Blastochloris viridis: one gene and its partner. The protein of the gene in region 2 interacts with the protein of the main gene of each other region in a pairwise test. Links are inferred from orthologs where the notes say so. Each region holds a gene or a part of one and is shown on either strand. Other genes may lie near its edges. The genes, in order: BVIR_RS00510 and gltA.

What was found.
Region 1: the proteins of gltA (region 2) and BVIR_RS00510 interact in binary tests that used the Escherichia coli proteins (3 or more experiments, as listed by UniProt). The link is inferred for Blastochloris viridis from one-to-one orthologs.

Annotation. Positions count from the first base shown.
Region 1 is NZ_CP012946.1:101,519-109,693, forward strand. Bases 4,558-7,365 are described here. They hold BVIR_RS00510 (lipid kinase), read right to left. Parts: upstream 6,568-7,365; coding sequence 5,548-6,567; downstream 4,558-5,547. Other genes in these bases: BVIR_RS00500 (ABC1 kinase family protein), read left to right, coding at 4,558-4,818; BVIR_RS00505 (response regulator), read right to left, coding at 4,850-5,233; BVIR_RS00515 (glycogen/starch/alpha-glucan phosphorylase), read left to right, coding at 6,994-7,365. Outside these bases: BVIR_RS00490 (M3 family oligoendopeptidase), read left to right, coding at 168-1,985; BVIR_RS00495 (alpha/beta fold hydrolase), read left to right, coding at 2,207-3,376; more of BVIR_RS00500, read left to right, coding at 3,460-4,557; more of BVIR_RS00515, read left to right, coding at 7,366-8,175. UniProt on the Escherichia coli protein: In vitro phosphorylates phosphatidylglycerol but not diacylglycerol; the in vivo substrate is unknown.
Region 2 is NZ_CP012946.1:2,693,078-2,699,893, reverse strand. The notes cover bases 3,398-6,209. They hold gltA (citrate synthase), read right to left. Parts: upstream 5,559-6,209; coding sequence 4,236-5,558; downstream 3,398-4,235. Other genes in these bases: gltX (glutamate--tRNA ligase), read right to left, coding at 5,753-6,209; lpxB (lipid-A-disaccharide synthase), read left to right, coding at 3,398-4,106. Outside these bases: lpxD (UDP-3-O-(3-hydroxymyristoyl)glucosamine N-acyltransferase), read left to right, coding at 1-790; 3-hydroxyacyl-ACP dehydratase FabZ, read left to right, coding at 787-1,251; lpxA (acyl-ACP--UDP-N-acetylglucosamine O-acyltransferase), read left to right, coding at 1,257-2,057; BVIR_RS11775 (LpxI family protein), read left to right, coding at 2,062-2,931; more of lpxB, read left to right, coding at 2,928-3,397; more of gltX, read right to left, coding at 6,210-6,816.

The DNA of each region.
Region 1 (8,175 bases), 2.6 Mb from region 2 along the record:
TGCCCTATCGGCGCCACGAACGCCGTGTCGGGTCGGGGGCTCCGTCGCGACAGCATCTTCCGCAGGAGTGGGAACCGGTCTTGCGGAATAACATTAGATAAATCAGAAACTTGGATCGTCCGCCCGGTTCTGCCGGACCCGCGCACGATCGAGAGCGAGGCGAACTCATGACCACCGCAGCCTCTGCCCAGCCCGGCAGCCCCGAATCGTCTGCGCTCCCGGAATGGGACCTGTCGGACCTTTATCCCGGCCTGGGGTCTGCGGAGGTTGCGGCCGACCTGGCGCGGGCGGATGCTGAGTGCCGCGCCTTCGCCGATGCCTGGCGCGGCAAGCTGGCGGAGGTCGCTGCCGGTGCCGATGCCGGCCGGCAGTTTGCCGCGGCGGTGCGTCAGTATGAGGCGCTGGAGGAACTGCTGGGGCGGCTGATCTCCTATGCCGGCCTCGTCTATGCCGGCGACAATTCCGACCCCGCCCGTGCCAAGTTCTTCGGCGACATCCAGCAACATGTCACCGATGCCTCCTCGCATCTGTTGTTCTTCGAGCTCGAGCTCAACCGGCTCGACGATGCCTTGATCGACGCCGCGCTGGCCGATCCGGCACTCGTCCACTGGCGGCCGTGGTTCACCGACATCCGCAAGGAGCGGCCCTATCAGCTCGACGATCGCCTCGAGCAGCTGTTCCTGGAAAAGTCGGTCACCGGCCGCGCCGGCTGGAATCGGTTGTTCAACGAGACCATCTCGGCGCTGCGGTTCGAGGTGGGCGGGCGTGAGCTGACGCTGGAGCCGACCCTCAATTTGCTGCTGGAGCCGGACGAGGCCAGCCGCAAGGCGGCGGCCGATGCGCTGGCCGCAACCTTCCGCGACAATCTGCGCACCTTCACCCTGATCACCAACGTCCTGGCCAAGGACAAGGAGATCGCCGACCGCTGGCGCGGCTTCAAGGACGTTGCCGACAGCCGCCACCTCGCCAACCGGGTCGAGCGCGAGGTGGTCGAGGCGCTGGTCTCGAGTGTCCGCGCCGCCTATCCGCGGCTGTCGCACCGCTATTACGCCCTCAAGGCGCGCTGGTTCGGCAAGGACGCGCTCGACCACTGGGACCGCAACGCGCCGCTGCCCGAGGTCGAGCAGAGGAGCTATTCGTGGCCGGAGGCGCGCTCAACCGTGCTCGGCGCCTATCGTGCGTTCTCGCCCGAGCTGGCGGGCATCGCCGGCCGGTTCTTTGAGAACAACTGGATCGACGCGCCGATCCGCGCCGGCAAGGCGCCGGGCGCGTTCTCGCACCCGACCGTGCCGTCGGTGCACCCGTACGTGCTGATGAACTACCTCGGCAAGCCGCGCGACGTGATGACGCTGGCGCACGAACTTGGCCACGGCGTCCATCAGGTGCTGGCGGCGCCGAACGGCCCGTTGATGGCGCCGACCCCGCTGACATTGGCGGAGACGGCGTCGGTGTTCGGCGAGATGCTGACGTTCAAGGCCATCCTCAAAGCCACGCCCGACCGCGCCCAGCGCAAGGCGCTGATCGCCGCCAAGGTCGAGGACATGCTCAACACCGTGGTGCGGCAGATCGCGTTCTATACCTTCGAGCGCAAAATCCACGAGGCGCGGCGGGATGGCGAGCTGACGGCAGAGGAAATCGGCCGGTTCTGGCTTGAGGTGCAAAGCGAAAGCTTGGGAACCGCGATCCGGCTTGGCCCCGGCTACGAGACGTTCTGGACCTATATCGGCCATTTTGTCCACGCGCCGTTCTACGTCTACGCCTATGCCTTCGGCGATTGCCTGGTGAACTCGCTCTATGCCGTCTATGAGCGCGCCCCGGACGGCTTTGCCGAGCGCTATCACGACCTGCTTGCCGCCGGCGGCACCAAGCACCACTCCGAGCTGCTCAAGCCGTTCGGGCTCGACGCCCGCGACCCGGCGTTCTGGCAGACCGGGCTTGGCATGATCGAGCGGCTGATCGGCGAGCTGGAAGCGCTGGAAGCGTAGTTGGGTGTGCAATCGCGCCGCAACATCCGCGCCCGCAGGACGGACAGCACGCCCGTCCTGCGGCGCGTGCATGCTGTGGTGCATTATGCGCACCGGCGGCGGAGATTGGCGGCGGTCGGCGGCGCGGCCGCCGGACCAGTCCGGCCACTGGGCAAGGGTAGCGGATAACCATTGATTCGGGGCCGGCGCTGCGGGATGCTGACTGCCTGCGGGAGGCCCCCATGCGCTCCGACCACCCGACACTCTGGACGGCCACGCCGTGGGAGGTCGCCTTCATCGCCGCCGCGGCGATGACCGAAGCCGCCTGCGGGTTTTCCGAGCAGGTCGCTCACCTGCTGTCCGGCGCCGCTGCCCCGTCCGAGCCGTTGGCCTGGACCACGCCGAACCGGGTTCGCCTCGACCTTGCCACCATGCGGCTGCGCGACTTCTCCACCGGCACTGCCGGCGTCGCCACCCTGATTGCCGCGCCGTTCGCGCTGCACACCGCGGTGATCGCCGACCTCGCGCCCGGCCACAGCCTGGTCGAGCGCCTCCTCAATGAGGGCGTCAAACGCCTCGCCGTCACCGACTGGCGGTCGGCGACGCCGACGATGCGCGACCTCTCGATCGACAGCTACCTCGCCGAACTCAACGTCGCGGTCGATGAGCTCGGGCCGCCGGTCGACCTGATCGGCCTGTGCCAGGGCGGCTGGCTGGCGCTGGTCTATGCCGCCCGCTTTCCCGCCAAGGTGCGCGCGTTGGTGCTGGTGGCCGCCCCGATCGACACCGAGCGCGGCGACAGTGCGTTGTCGGCGCTGGCGCGTGCGACGCCGCTGCCGGTGTTCCAGGCGGCGGTGGAGCGGGGCGGCGGCCGCATGTCCGGCGAGACCATCCGCGCCGCCTGGCCGAAAACCACCGAGCAGGCCTGCGGCCAGGCCCGGCGCGACCTCGACCTCGGCCCGGACGACATTGGCCCGCGGGCGGAGGCGGCGCTGGCGCGCTACGCCGCCTGGGACCGCTGCGTGGTCGATCTGCCCGGGCGGTACTATCTCGACATCGTCGCGTGGCTGTTCCAGCGCAACCTGCGGGCGCGCGGCGGCTTTCCTGCCCTCGGCCGCACCATCGCGCTCGCCGACGTTCGCCACCCGCTCGCCCTGATCGCCGGCGGCGAGGATATCGTGGCGCCGGCCGAGCAGGTGCTCGCCGCCGCCGAACTGGTCGGCGCCGCGCCGCCGGCGATCCTGACCCGGCTGTGGCCGAGCAGCCATGTCGGGCTGTTCGTCGGCGCCCGCAGCCTGACCGAGGGCTGGCCGGAGATTGCGCGCTGGCTCTGCGCGCAGCGCCGCCGGCGCGTCGTTGTCCGCGGCCATGCGTCCATCCGCCCCCTCGCGGGGCCGGCCGAGGTCGGCTAACAGGTCCGGCTCCCCTCTCCGGACATGGTATTCCGGGCCCCCGCCCCTATATCTTCGGACACACGGGGCATGCGACCGGAACCATGACAGACAGCGAACAGAACCGATTTTCCGCCCGCGCCACCCGCTATGCCCGGGTCGGCGCCAATGTCAGCGGCATGGCGGCCAGGATGGTCGGTTCGCGGATGCTGGGACGGTTCGACCGCCAGGCGAATGCCGCCGACCTCAGCAACATGCTCGGCGGGCTGAAGGGCCCGATCATGAAGGTTGCCCAGCTGATGGCGACCATTCCCGACGCGCTGCCGCCCGAATACGCCGACGAGCTGCAGAAGCTGCAGAGCGAGGCGCCGCCGATGGGCTGGCCGTTCGTCAAGCGCCGCATGGCCGCCGAACTCGGGCCGGAGTGGCAGAGCCGGTTCGGCAGCTTCGAGCACAAGCCCGCCGCGGCCGCCTCGCTCGGCCAGGTCCACAAGGCCACCGCGCTCACCGGCGAGGCGCTGGCGTGCAAGCTGCAGTACCCGGAGATGCAGTCGGCGGTCGAAGCCGACCTCGCCCAGCTCGACATCGCGTTCGCCATTCAGCGCCGGGTCGATCCGGCCATCGACACCCGTGAGATTGCCCGCGAGATCGGGGCGCGCCTGCGCGAGGAGCTCGACTATCGCCGCGAAGCCCGCCACGTCGCGGTCTACCGCCACATGATGGACGACGTGCCGGACGTGCGGGTGCCGCGGGTGTGGCCGGAGCTTTCGACCGGGCGGCTACTGACGCTCGACTGGCTCGAGGGCCGGCGCATGCTGGACTTCGTCGACCACGAGCTTGAGGTCCGCAACCGGCTCGCGACCTCGATGTACCGGGCGTGGTGGCTGCCGTTCAGCCGGTTCGGCATCATCCATGGCGACCCTCACCTCGGCAATTACACCGTGTTCAGCGAGGACGGCGTGCCGTCGGGCATCAACCTGCTCGATTACGGCTGCATCCGCATCTTCCCGCCGTCCTTCGTCGGCGGCGTGGTCGATCTGTATCGCGGTCTCCAGCAGGACGATCACGAGCGCGTTGTTCACGCCTATGAGCAGTGGGGCTTCAAGGGGCTGAAGCGCGAGATCATCGACGTGCTCAACATCTGGGCCCGCTTCATCTACGGCCCGGTGCTGGAAGACCGGGTCCGCACCATCGCCGACGGCATCGCTCCCGGCGAATACGGCCGAAAGGAAGCGTTCGCGGTCCACCGCGCCTTGACGGAAATGGGACCGGTCACCGTGCCGCGCGAATTCGTGTTCATGGACCGTGCCGCCATCGGCCTCGGCGGCGTGTTCCTCCGGCTGCGGGCCGAGGTCAATTTCCACCGGCTGTTCGAATCCGCGATCGAGGCGTTCTCAGTGGAAAAGGTAGCGGCGCGTCAGGCCGAGGCGCTGGCGATGGCGGGGCTGTCGCCGACGCACTGAACTTGCCGGCGTCGGAGCGCGCGGACGTCTGTCAGGCCGGTACCGGTTCGGCCGTGACGAACGCCGGGGCGGTCGCGGGCCGCTCGATCCGGCTCAGCCAGCGGCAGATATCGGCCTCTCTGAAGGGCTTCGGCAGAAACGGGACGGCGCGCAACGCCGTCGGTACGTCCTGCGGCAGCGAGCCGGTCACGAAGACGAATGGCTGCCCGCGGTTTGCCAGCGCCAAGGCGAGGTCGAAGGTCTTGCCGTCGCGCACGTCGACGTCAAGCAGGGCCGCCTCGCAGCGCGCCAGCAGCGCCTGTGCCTCTCGGACCGACGCGACCGGTCCGATCACCGCGTGCCCGGCACCATCGACGATAGAGTGGAGATCGCAGGCGATCATGCCATCGTCTTCTACGATCAAAATGCGCGCCATGGCGGAGATCAGCCTTTGTTTCGGTCCGGTTGGACCTGATATCTCTTCACCCGGATTAAATGCGACACCGAGCGCAAAGTTCCGTAACTCCGTCAGCCTTTTCTTTCGGTGGCCAAGAAGATCGGAAAAGGGATTGCTGCCGGCCCAGTGCCGGCTACGCCGCCGGTCAAGCCCATATCCGAAACTATCGACTATATGCGCAGATTCGATGCTGGGGGCTGGTCGTGGTCTTGACAGGTGCGGGGAGGGGGGAATCGTTTTACTGATTCGTTTACGATCATAGCTTGATTAATTATCCGTAAACAGGGCGGTTGTTACGGAGAAGGCGCGTAGACGGTGACCGCTGCCGGCCGCACCCGAAACCGCGCCGGCGTGGTGGTGATCAGCTCGCCGTCGCAGCTCACCTGACGCGATCGGCGGGTGCGGATCTCGAAGCCCGCGCCGCGGCTGACGCGGACCTCGCGCCAACTGCCGTGCGAGCCGCGCCGCAGGTCGGCGAGCATCCGCACCAACAGCCAGGGCGAGCGCAGCTCCAGGCTGAACAGGTCGAGCTGGCCGTCGTCGATCTCGGCGGCCTCCGCCACCGTCATGCCGCCGCCATAGTGGCGGCCGTTGCCGACCGTGATCTGCAGCGTCAGCACCCGCGTTCGCTCGGCAGGGGTAACCACGTCGGCGTGGAACGGCCGCATGTCGAACAGCGCCCGCAGCGCGGTCAGCGGGTAGGCGAGCCGCCCCCAGCGCCGCTTGCGCTCGCCGGTCAGCTGTCGCGTCAGCTCGGCCGCCAGCCCGACGCTGGCGACGTTGAAGAAATAGCAGCCGTTGACCTCGCCGAGGTCGATGCGGCGGGTGTGGCCGCGAGCGATCACCCGTGCCGCCTCGGCCGGGTCCTCCGGGATGCCCAACGTGTTGGCCAGATCGTTGGCGGTGCCGAACGGCAGGATGCCGAGCGGCAGGCCGGTGGCGACCAGCCCGGCGGCGGCGCTGTTCAGCGTGCCGTCGCCCCCCGCAATCGCCACGCCGTCGAATTCGGCGGCGGCGGCGACGATGCGCGCCGAAACTTCGGCCGGGGCGTCGCAGGTCTCCACAATCGGCTCGATGCCGGCCTCGACCAGCGGTGCGACCATGGCGGCGTCGAACGCTGCGCCGCGCCGGGAGTTGCGGTTAACCAGCACCAGCAGCCGGGTCGGCGGGCTCGCCGCGCGGTTTCGTCGCGGGCCTGGGTCGGCACCAGCGCCGTCCGTATCGTCGCATGGCATGGCAAAGGCCGGGTCGGGCGCGATTTCTCGTTGCCGGTCAGCAGGCGCCACAGGTATCCTCCAACGAGTGATGAGCATTCAATCGCGGGCAGCACGCGAAGTTCCTGTAGGGAGCGTGCCGCTTCGGAATTGCACGCTTCGAAATTGTACGGTGCGGAATCGCACGCTTGGGGCCCGCGGCGCCGAGGCGCAGAAGGGCGCTAGCGGCGAGGCTTCTGAAACCTTCGTCATATATCCTTGGTACCGACTCAGCTCCTGATACGGCGCCAGGCGGACATTCTCAGCCGGCGAAGCGTCGGCGCTCTATCGTCCGGGCCTCTTTCACCCGGTCTCTTTCATCCACGTCGGGTCAGGGCGTAAGCTACTCGGCAACCTCCCCCGTACTCAAATCGAGGACGCATGCCTTATCTGATGCCGAACGCGGCGCCCACCGGTGAACCCGTCACGCTCGACGAGCCGGTGACCGACGGGGTGGCGTACGCCACCCGGGTCGACGCCGCCCAAATGCGCGCCGCGATCTTTGCCAAGCTGACCTATGCCGTCGGCAAGGATCCCGCCGGCGCCAAGCTGCACGACTGGCTGCGCGCCACCTCCCTTGCGGTGCGCGACCACATCGTCGACCGCTGGATCGCATCGGTTCGCGAGGCCTACATCACCGGTCGCAAGCGGGTCTATTACCTCTCGCTCGAATTCATGATCGGTCGGCAGCTGCGCGACGTGTCGAGCAATCTTCTGCTCGACGGCGTGATGCGCGAAGCGCTGATCGAGGCTGGCGTCGACTACCACGCCATGGCGGAGCTCGAGCCCGACGCCGCGCTCGGCAATGGCGGCCTCGGCCGGCTTGCCGCCTGCTACATGGAGAGCATGGCGACGCTCGGCATCGCCGCTCACGGCTACGGAATCCGCTACGACCACGGCCTGTTCCGGCAAAAGATCGCCGATGGCTGGCAGACCGAGCTGCCCGAGGACTGGCTCGCCTTCGGCAATCCGTGGGAATTCGAGCGGCGCGAGGTCGCCTACGAGATCGGCTTCGGCGGCACGGTCGATGCCAGCGAAGCCTGGGACGGCGCGGTGCGTCACACCTGGCGACCGGCCGAGCGCGTGCTCGCCATCGCCTACGACACCCCGATCGTCGGCTGGCGCGGCGCCCGCGTCAACACGCTGCGGCTGTGGCGCGCCCGCGCCGCCGATCCGATGCAGCTGGAGACGTTCAATCGCGGCGATCACATCGGCGCGGTCGCCGACCGCACCCGCGCCGAGAGCATCTCGCGCGTGCTCTATCCCTCCGATTCGACCCAGGCCGGCCAGGAGCTGCGGCTGCGCCAGGAGTTCTTCTTCACCGCCGCCTCGCTGCAGGATCTGGTACGCCGCCACGTTCAGCAGTTCGGCGACATCCGCAGCCTGCCCGACAAGGCGGCGATCCAGCTCAACGACACCCACCCCGCCATCGCGGTGGCCGAGCTGATGCGCATCCTGCTCGACGTCCACGCGCTGGGCTGGGAAGAGGCGTGGTCGATCACCCGCGGCACCATCAATTACACCAACCACACACTGTTGCCCGAAGCGCTGGAAATGTGGCCGGTGTCGCTGATGGAGCGGCTTCTGCCGCGCCACATGCAGATCATCTACGCCATCAATGCCAAGCTGATCGCCGAGGCGCGCAAACGTCCCGACTGCAACGATAGC
Region 2 (6,816 bases):
AGCGACGCTGTCGCGCACGCTGTTTCCCGAGGCGCTGCGGCCCGGCTCGGCGTTCGGCGCCACCGGCATCGCCCACGGCGCTATGGTCCATCCCACCGCGCGGCTGGAGCCGGGCGTCACCGTCGATCCCGGCGCGGTTATCGGCGCCGACGTCGAGATCGGCGCCGGCACCACGATCACCGCCAATGCGGTGATCGGGCAAGGGGTGCGCATCGGCCGCGACTGCTCGATCGGCCCCGGCGCCAGCGTCATGTTCGCGCTGCTCGGCAACCGGGTGGTGGTTCACGGCGGGGTGCGGATCGGCCAGGACGGCTTCGGCTACGCGATGGGGCCGCGCGGCCACCTCAAGGTGCCGCAGCTCGGCCGGGTGATCATCCAGGACGACGTCGAGATCGGCGCCGGCACCACCGTTGATCGTGGCGCCTCCGGCGACACCGTGATCGGCGAGGGTACGAAGATCGACAATCTCGTGCAAATCGCCCACAACGTGACGGTGGGGCGCAATTGCGTGATCGTGGCGCAGGTCGGCATTTCCGGCAGCGCCACGCTGGGGGACTTCGTGGTGCTGGGCGGACAGGTCGGCGTCATCGGGCACGTCACCATCGGCGACGGCGCCCAGATCGCCGCGACGTCGTCGGTGAAGGACGATGTGCCGCCGGGCGCCCGCTGGGGCGGCGTGCCGGCCAAGCCGGTGCGGGTGTGGTTCCGCGAAGTGACGATGGTGGCCAAGCTGGCGGCGCAAGGGGGTGACGAGCGCCCGGCTGGCAAGGGCGAACGGGGGGACGAATGACCACTGAGCCGGAGACGACGACGGTACTGGAGGCGCTGGACATTCAGCGCGTGCTGCAGCTGCTGCCGCACCGCTATCCGTTTCTCATGGTGGACCGCGTCGAGAAGATCGACGGCGACCGCTCGGCGGTCGGCATCAAGGCGGTCACCATCAACGAGCCGCAGTTCCAGGGGCATTTCCCCGGCCGGCCGGTGATGCCGGGCGTGCTGCTGATCGAGGGCATGGCCCAGACCGCCGGCGTCATCTGCATCCTCTCCCGCGCCACCGGCAGTCCGGGCGTGGTCTATTTCCTCACCATCGACAACTGCAAGTTCCGCCGGCCGGTGTTGCCGGGCGAAGTCGTTGAGTTCCACATGACCAAGACCGCCAAGCGGCGGAATATGTGGTGGTACCACGGCGAGGCCCGCGTCAACGGCGAGATCGCGGCGGAAGCCGACCTTGGCGCCATGCTGGGCGAGTGACGGCGATGGCCAGGATCGACCCGACGTCCCGCGTCGACGATGGTGCCAAGCTTGGTGCGGATGTCGTCGTCGGCCCGTTCTGCATTGTCGGCCCCGAGGTCGAGCTCGGCGACGGCGTCGAGCTGATCTCCCACGCCGTGGTGATCGGCGCGAGTCGGATCGGCGCCCGCACCAAGATCCACCCGTTCGCGGTGATCGGCGGGCTGCCGCAGGCGGTGCGCCATGGCGGCGGCGACAGCCGGGTCGAGGTCGGCGCCGATTGCATCATCCGCGAGACGGTCACCATCAATGCCGGCACCGATTTCGGCGGCGGGGTGACGACCGTCGGCGATCGCTGCTTCATGATGGCGGGCTCGCACGCCGCCCATGACTGCCACGTCGGCGACGACGTCATCTTCGCCAACAACGCCACCCTGGGCGGGCATTGCATGGTGGGCGACAAGTCGTTCCTCGGCGGGCAATGCGGGGTTCATCAGTTCGTGCGCATCGGCGAGCAGTCGATCATCGGCGGCATGACCGGGGTCGAGCACGACGTTATTCCGTTCGGCTCGGTGGTGGGCTCGCGGGGCCAGCTCGGCGGGCTCAATCTGGTCGGGCTCAAGCGCCGCGGCTTTTCGCGCGAGGCCATCCACGCCCTGAGGCACGCCTACCGCATGCTGTTCTTCGGCGCCGGCACGCTAGCCGAGCGGGTCGAGCAGGTGGCGGCGGCGTTCGAGGGCGATGGCAATGTCGGCAAGATCGTCGACTTCCTGCGCGCCGGCACCAAGCGGCGGATCACCATGCCGCGCGAGCTCGACGAGGTCTGACGCCGTGACGGTGGTGAGCGCCGAGCGCCCGGCCCCGTTGGGGGTTCTTGCCGCCGGCGGCCGGGTGCCGATCATGGTGGCGGATGCCGCAGTGCGCGCCGGCCGCCCGGTGTTCATCGTCGCGCTGCGCGGCCTTGCCTTGCCCGACGTGACGCGGTTTCCCCACCTGATGGTGCCGATCGGCATGCCGGGCCGGGTGTTCAACGCGTTTCGCGGCGCCGGCTGCCGCGAGATCGTCATCGTCGGCTCGGCGACCCGGCCGCGCATCCGCGACATCCGGCTCGATTTCAGGGCACTGCAGCTCATCACCCGCTACGCACGGGCCATGCTTGGCGGCGACGACAAGCTGCTGACCTGGCTGGTGCGGCTGTTCGAGGCCGAGGGCTTCACCGTGCGCGGCGCGCACGAGATCGCACCCGAACTGCTGGCGCCGGCAGGCGCGCTCGGCCGCCACCGGCCATCCGCGCTCGACGAGGCCGACATCGCCATCGGCATCGACTACCTCGCCACCGCCGGCCGCTTCGACATCGGCCAGGCCGTGGTGGTCGTCAACCATTGCATCGTCGCGGTGGAGGCGGCCGAGGGCACCGACCTGATGCTGGCGCGCGTCGCCGAGCTGCGCGCCGCCGGCCGGCTGCGCCTCAGCGGCCGCGCCGGGGTGCTGGTCAAGACGCCCAAGCCGGCCCAGGACCGCCGGGTCGACATGCCGGCGATCGGCTCATCCACCGTGGCCGGCGCGGTGCGGGCGGAGCTGCGCGGCATCGCGGTCGCCGCCGGCGAGACGCTGATCGCCGATGCCGCCGAGACGGCAGCGGCGGCCGAGCGCGCCGGGCTGTTCGTGACCGGCATTGCGCTGAAGGCAGGGCCGGCATGACCGCGCTGGACGTGTTTGTGGTCGCCGGCGAAGCCTCGGGCGATCAGCTCGGCCACAAGCTGATGGCGGCGCTCAAGGCGCGCACCGGCGGCCGCGTCGCCTTCCGTGGCCTCGGCGGCGCGGCGATGGAGCGCGAGGGCCTCACCAGCCTGTTCCCGATCTCCGACATCGCCCTGGTCGGCTTCATCGCGGTGGCGCGCCAGCTCCGGCGGGTGCTGCGTCGGATCGACGAGACCGCGCGCGCCATCATCGCCAATCCGCCCGACGTGCTGGTGCTGATCGACAGTCCGGATTTCTCCCACCGCGTCGCCCAGCGCGTGCGCAAGCGCCTGCCCGAGCTGCCGATCGTGGTCTACGTCTCGCCCACGGTGTGGGCGTGGCGGTCGGGGCGGGCGCGGGCGATGGCCAAGTGGTGCGACCACATCCTGGCGCTGCTGCCGTTCGAGCCGGACTCCCACCGCGAGCTTGGCGGCCCGCCGTGCAGCTATGTCGGCCACCCGCTGGTCGAGCGCCTCGCCGAGCTGCGGCCGGGGCCGCATGACGCGGCGCGCCGAGCCGCCGAGCCGCCGGTGCTGCTGGTGCTGCCGGGCAGCCGCCACGCCGAGCTGCACCACCTGCTGCCGGTGTTCGCCGATACGCTGGCGTTGCTCCAGCAGCGCATCGGGGCGTTCGAGCCGGTGCTGCCGACGCTGCCGCACCTCAAGGCCGAGGTCGAGGCCGCGGTGGCGGCGTGGCCGGTCAAGCCGGCGGTTCTCGACAGCGAGGCCGGCAAGCTCGACGCATTCCGCCGCGCCCGCGGCGCGCTGGCGGCGTCCGGCACGGTGACGCTGGAGCTGGCGCTGGCCGGGGTGCCGACCATCGCCGCCTATCGGGGCTCGGCGATCGAGGCGTTCGCGGCGCGCAAGCTGATTCGGCTGCCGATGTTCATCCTCGCCAACCTCGTGCTCGGCGGCATCGTGGTGCCGGAATATCTGCAGGCCGACTGCACCGCCGACAAGCTGGCGGCGGCACTGGACGGCATTCTGCGCGAGGGTGCCAACCGCGCCCGTCAGCTCGGAGCGTTCGCGCGGCTCGACGAGGTGATGCACGTCGGCGCGGTCGCGCCGTCGTTCCGCGCCGCCGATCAGGTGATTGCAACGTTCGAGACCAAAACGGGACGCCGCGCGCCCCGTTGAACACCCCTTTTATCCGTCGCCCCGGACCGCCGCGAAGCCGCGATCCTGGATCGTCAGCAAAAGCGGCCGCGCCCGAGCGCCGCTCCCGGATCGTCGCGGCGCGACGTCCGGGACGCGATTTGCGCAAAGTCAGCGCCGCTTGGCGATCGCGACATAGTCGCGGCGCGGCGCGCCGGAATAGATCTGCCGCGGCCGGCCGATCTTCTGCTGCGGGTCCTCGATCATCTCCTTCCACTGCGCGATCCAGCCCACGGTGCGGGCAAGCGCGAACAGCACGGTGAACATCGAGGTCGAGAAGCCCATCGCCTTGAGTGTGATGCCCGAATAGAAGTCGATGTTGGGATAGAGCTTCTTTTCGATGAAGTAGTCGTCGCTGAGCGCGATCCGCTCCAGCTCCATGGCGACGTCGAGCAGCGGGTCGTGCTTGATGCCGAGCTCGCGCAGCACCTCGTGGCAGGTCTGCTGCATGATCTTGGCGCGCGGATCGTAATTCTTGTAGACGCGGTGGCCGAAGCCCATCAGCCGGAACGGGTCGTTCTTGTCCTTGGCGCGCTTGATGTACTCCGGGATGCGGCTGACGTGGCCGATCTCGCCCAGCATCTTCAGCGCCGCCTCGTTGGCGCCGCCGTGGGCGGGGCCCCACAGGCAGGCGATGCCGGCGGCGATGCAGGCGAACGGGTTGGCGCCGGAGGAGCCGGCGAGCCGCACCGTCGAGGTCGAGGCGTTCTGCTCGTGGTCGGCGTGCAGGATGAAAATGCGATCCATCGCTTTCGCCAGGATCGGGTTGACCTTGTAGTCCTCGGCCGGAACGGCGAAGCACATGCGCAGGAAATTCGAGGAATAGTCGAGGTCGTTCTTGGGATAGATGAACGGCTGCCCGATGGTATATTTGTAAGCCATCGCCGCGATGGTCGGCATCTTCGCGATCATGCGGATCGAGGCGACCATCCGCTGGTGCGGGTCGGAGATGTCGATCGAGTCGTGATAGAATGCCGACAGCGCGCCGACGCAGCCGACCATCACCGCCATCGGGTGCGCGTCGCGGCGGAAGCCCTGGTAGAACCGGGCCATCTGCTCGTGCACCATGGTGTGGCGGGTGACGCGGTAATCGAAATCGGTCTTCTGCGCCGGGGTCGGCAACTCGCCATAAAGCAGCAGGTAACAGGTTTCGAGGAAGTCGCCGTTCATGGCGAGCTGTTCGATCGGGTAGCCCCGATACAGCAGCACCCCCTCATCGCCGTCGATATAGGTGATCTTGGATTCGCAGGCTGCGGTCGAGGTGAAGCCGGGATCGTAGGTGAACATCCCGGTCTGGCCGTAGAGCTTGCTGATGTCGAGCACGGAAGGGCCGATGCTTCCGTGCAGGACCGGAAACGACCAGCTCTTGTCGCCGACGGCGAGGGTGCCGGAATTGAGGTCGGGAGACTTGGGGTCCGGAGTCTTGGCGTCCATTGAACTGACCTTCGCGAGTCAACCCCGACGGTGGCCGACGGTTTCCGTCAGGAGGGGGACTATCTCACGCATGAGAGATGCGTCTTAACGGACGGCGCGGCCGCATTTGTCCAGACATCAATTCGTCCAGGTCCCGGGGCCGCGGCGCGCCGTGCACGGTTGAGCGGGAGCATGGGCGCCACCGCCCATCGCCGTCAAGCCGCCGCCGCCGCCGCGCCCTGGTCGCGCATGCGGCCGACGCTCTCGGCGCGGCCGAGCACCACCAGGACGTCGAAGATGCCCGGCGAGGTGGTGCGCCCGGTCAAGGCGACCCGCAGCGGCTGGGCGACCTGGCCGAGCTTCAAGCCGGCGCGCTCGGCATGGGCCCGCATGATCGGCTCCAGCGCCTCGGCCGACCAGGTCTCGGCCGCCTCGAATTCGTCGGCGAGCGTGGCAAGCAGCGCCCGCGCCTCCTGTGTCAGCAGCGCCTTCGCCTTGTCCTCGAGCGCGATCGGGCGCTCCGCCAGCACGAAGGCGGCGCCGTTCAGCAGATCGATCAAAGTCTTGGCGCGGTCTTTCAGCCCCGGCATCGCCGCGAGCAGCCTGTCGCGCAGCGGCGCATCGAGCCGGGCCGCCACCGCCGGCCCGCCGGGAAAGAACGGCAGCGCCGCTTCGAGCGCCGCCAGCAGGTCGGCGTCGGCGGTGGTGCGCATGTAGTGGCCGTTGAGGCTTTCCAGCTTGGCGAAGTCGAACCGCGCCGCCGAGCGGCCGATGCGCGAGACGTCGAATGCCGCCACCATCTCCTCGGTCGAGAAGATCTCCTGGTCGCCATGGCTCCAGCCCAGCCGCACCAGATAATTACGCAGCGCGGCCGGCAGGTAGCCCATGGCGCGATAGGCATCGACGCCGAGCGCGCCGTGGCGCTTGGAGAGCTTGGCGCCGTCCGCACCGTGGATCAGCGGGATATGGGCGAACCGCGGCACCTGCCAGCCCATCGCGTCGTAGATGTGCGTCTGGCGGGCGGCGTTGGTGAGGTGGTCGTCGCCGCGGATGACGTGGGTCACCGCCATGTCGTGGTCGTCGACCACCACCGCCAGCATGTAGGTCGGGGTGCCGTCCGAGCGCAGCAGCACCAGGTCGTCGAGGTCCTTGTTCTGCCAGGTCACGCGGCCTTGGACCAGATCCTCGATCACCGTCTCGCCTTCGAGCGGCGCCTTGAGCCGGATCACCGGGCGGACGCCGGCCGGGGCCTCGGCCGGGTCGCGGTCGCGCCAGCGGC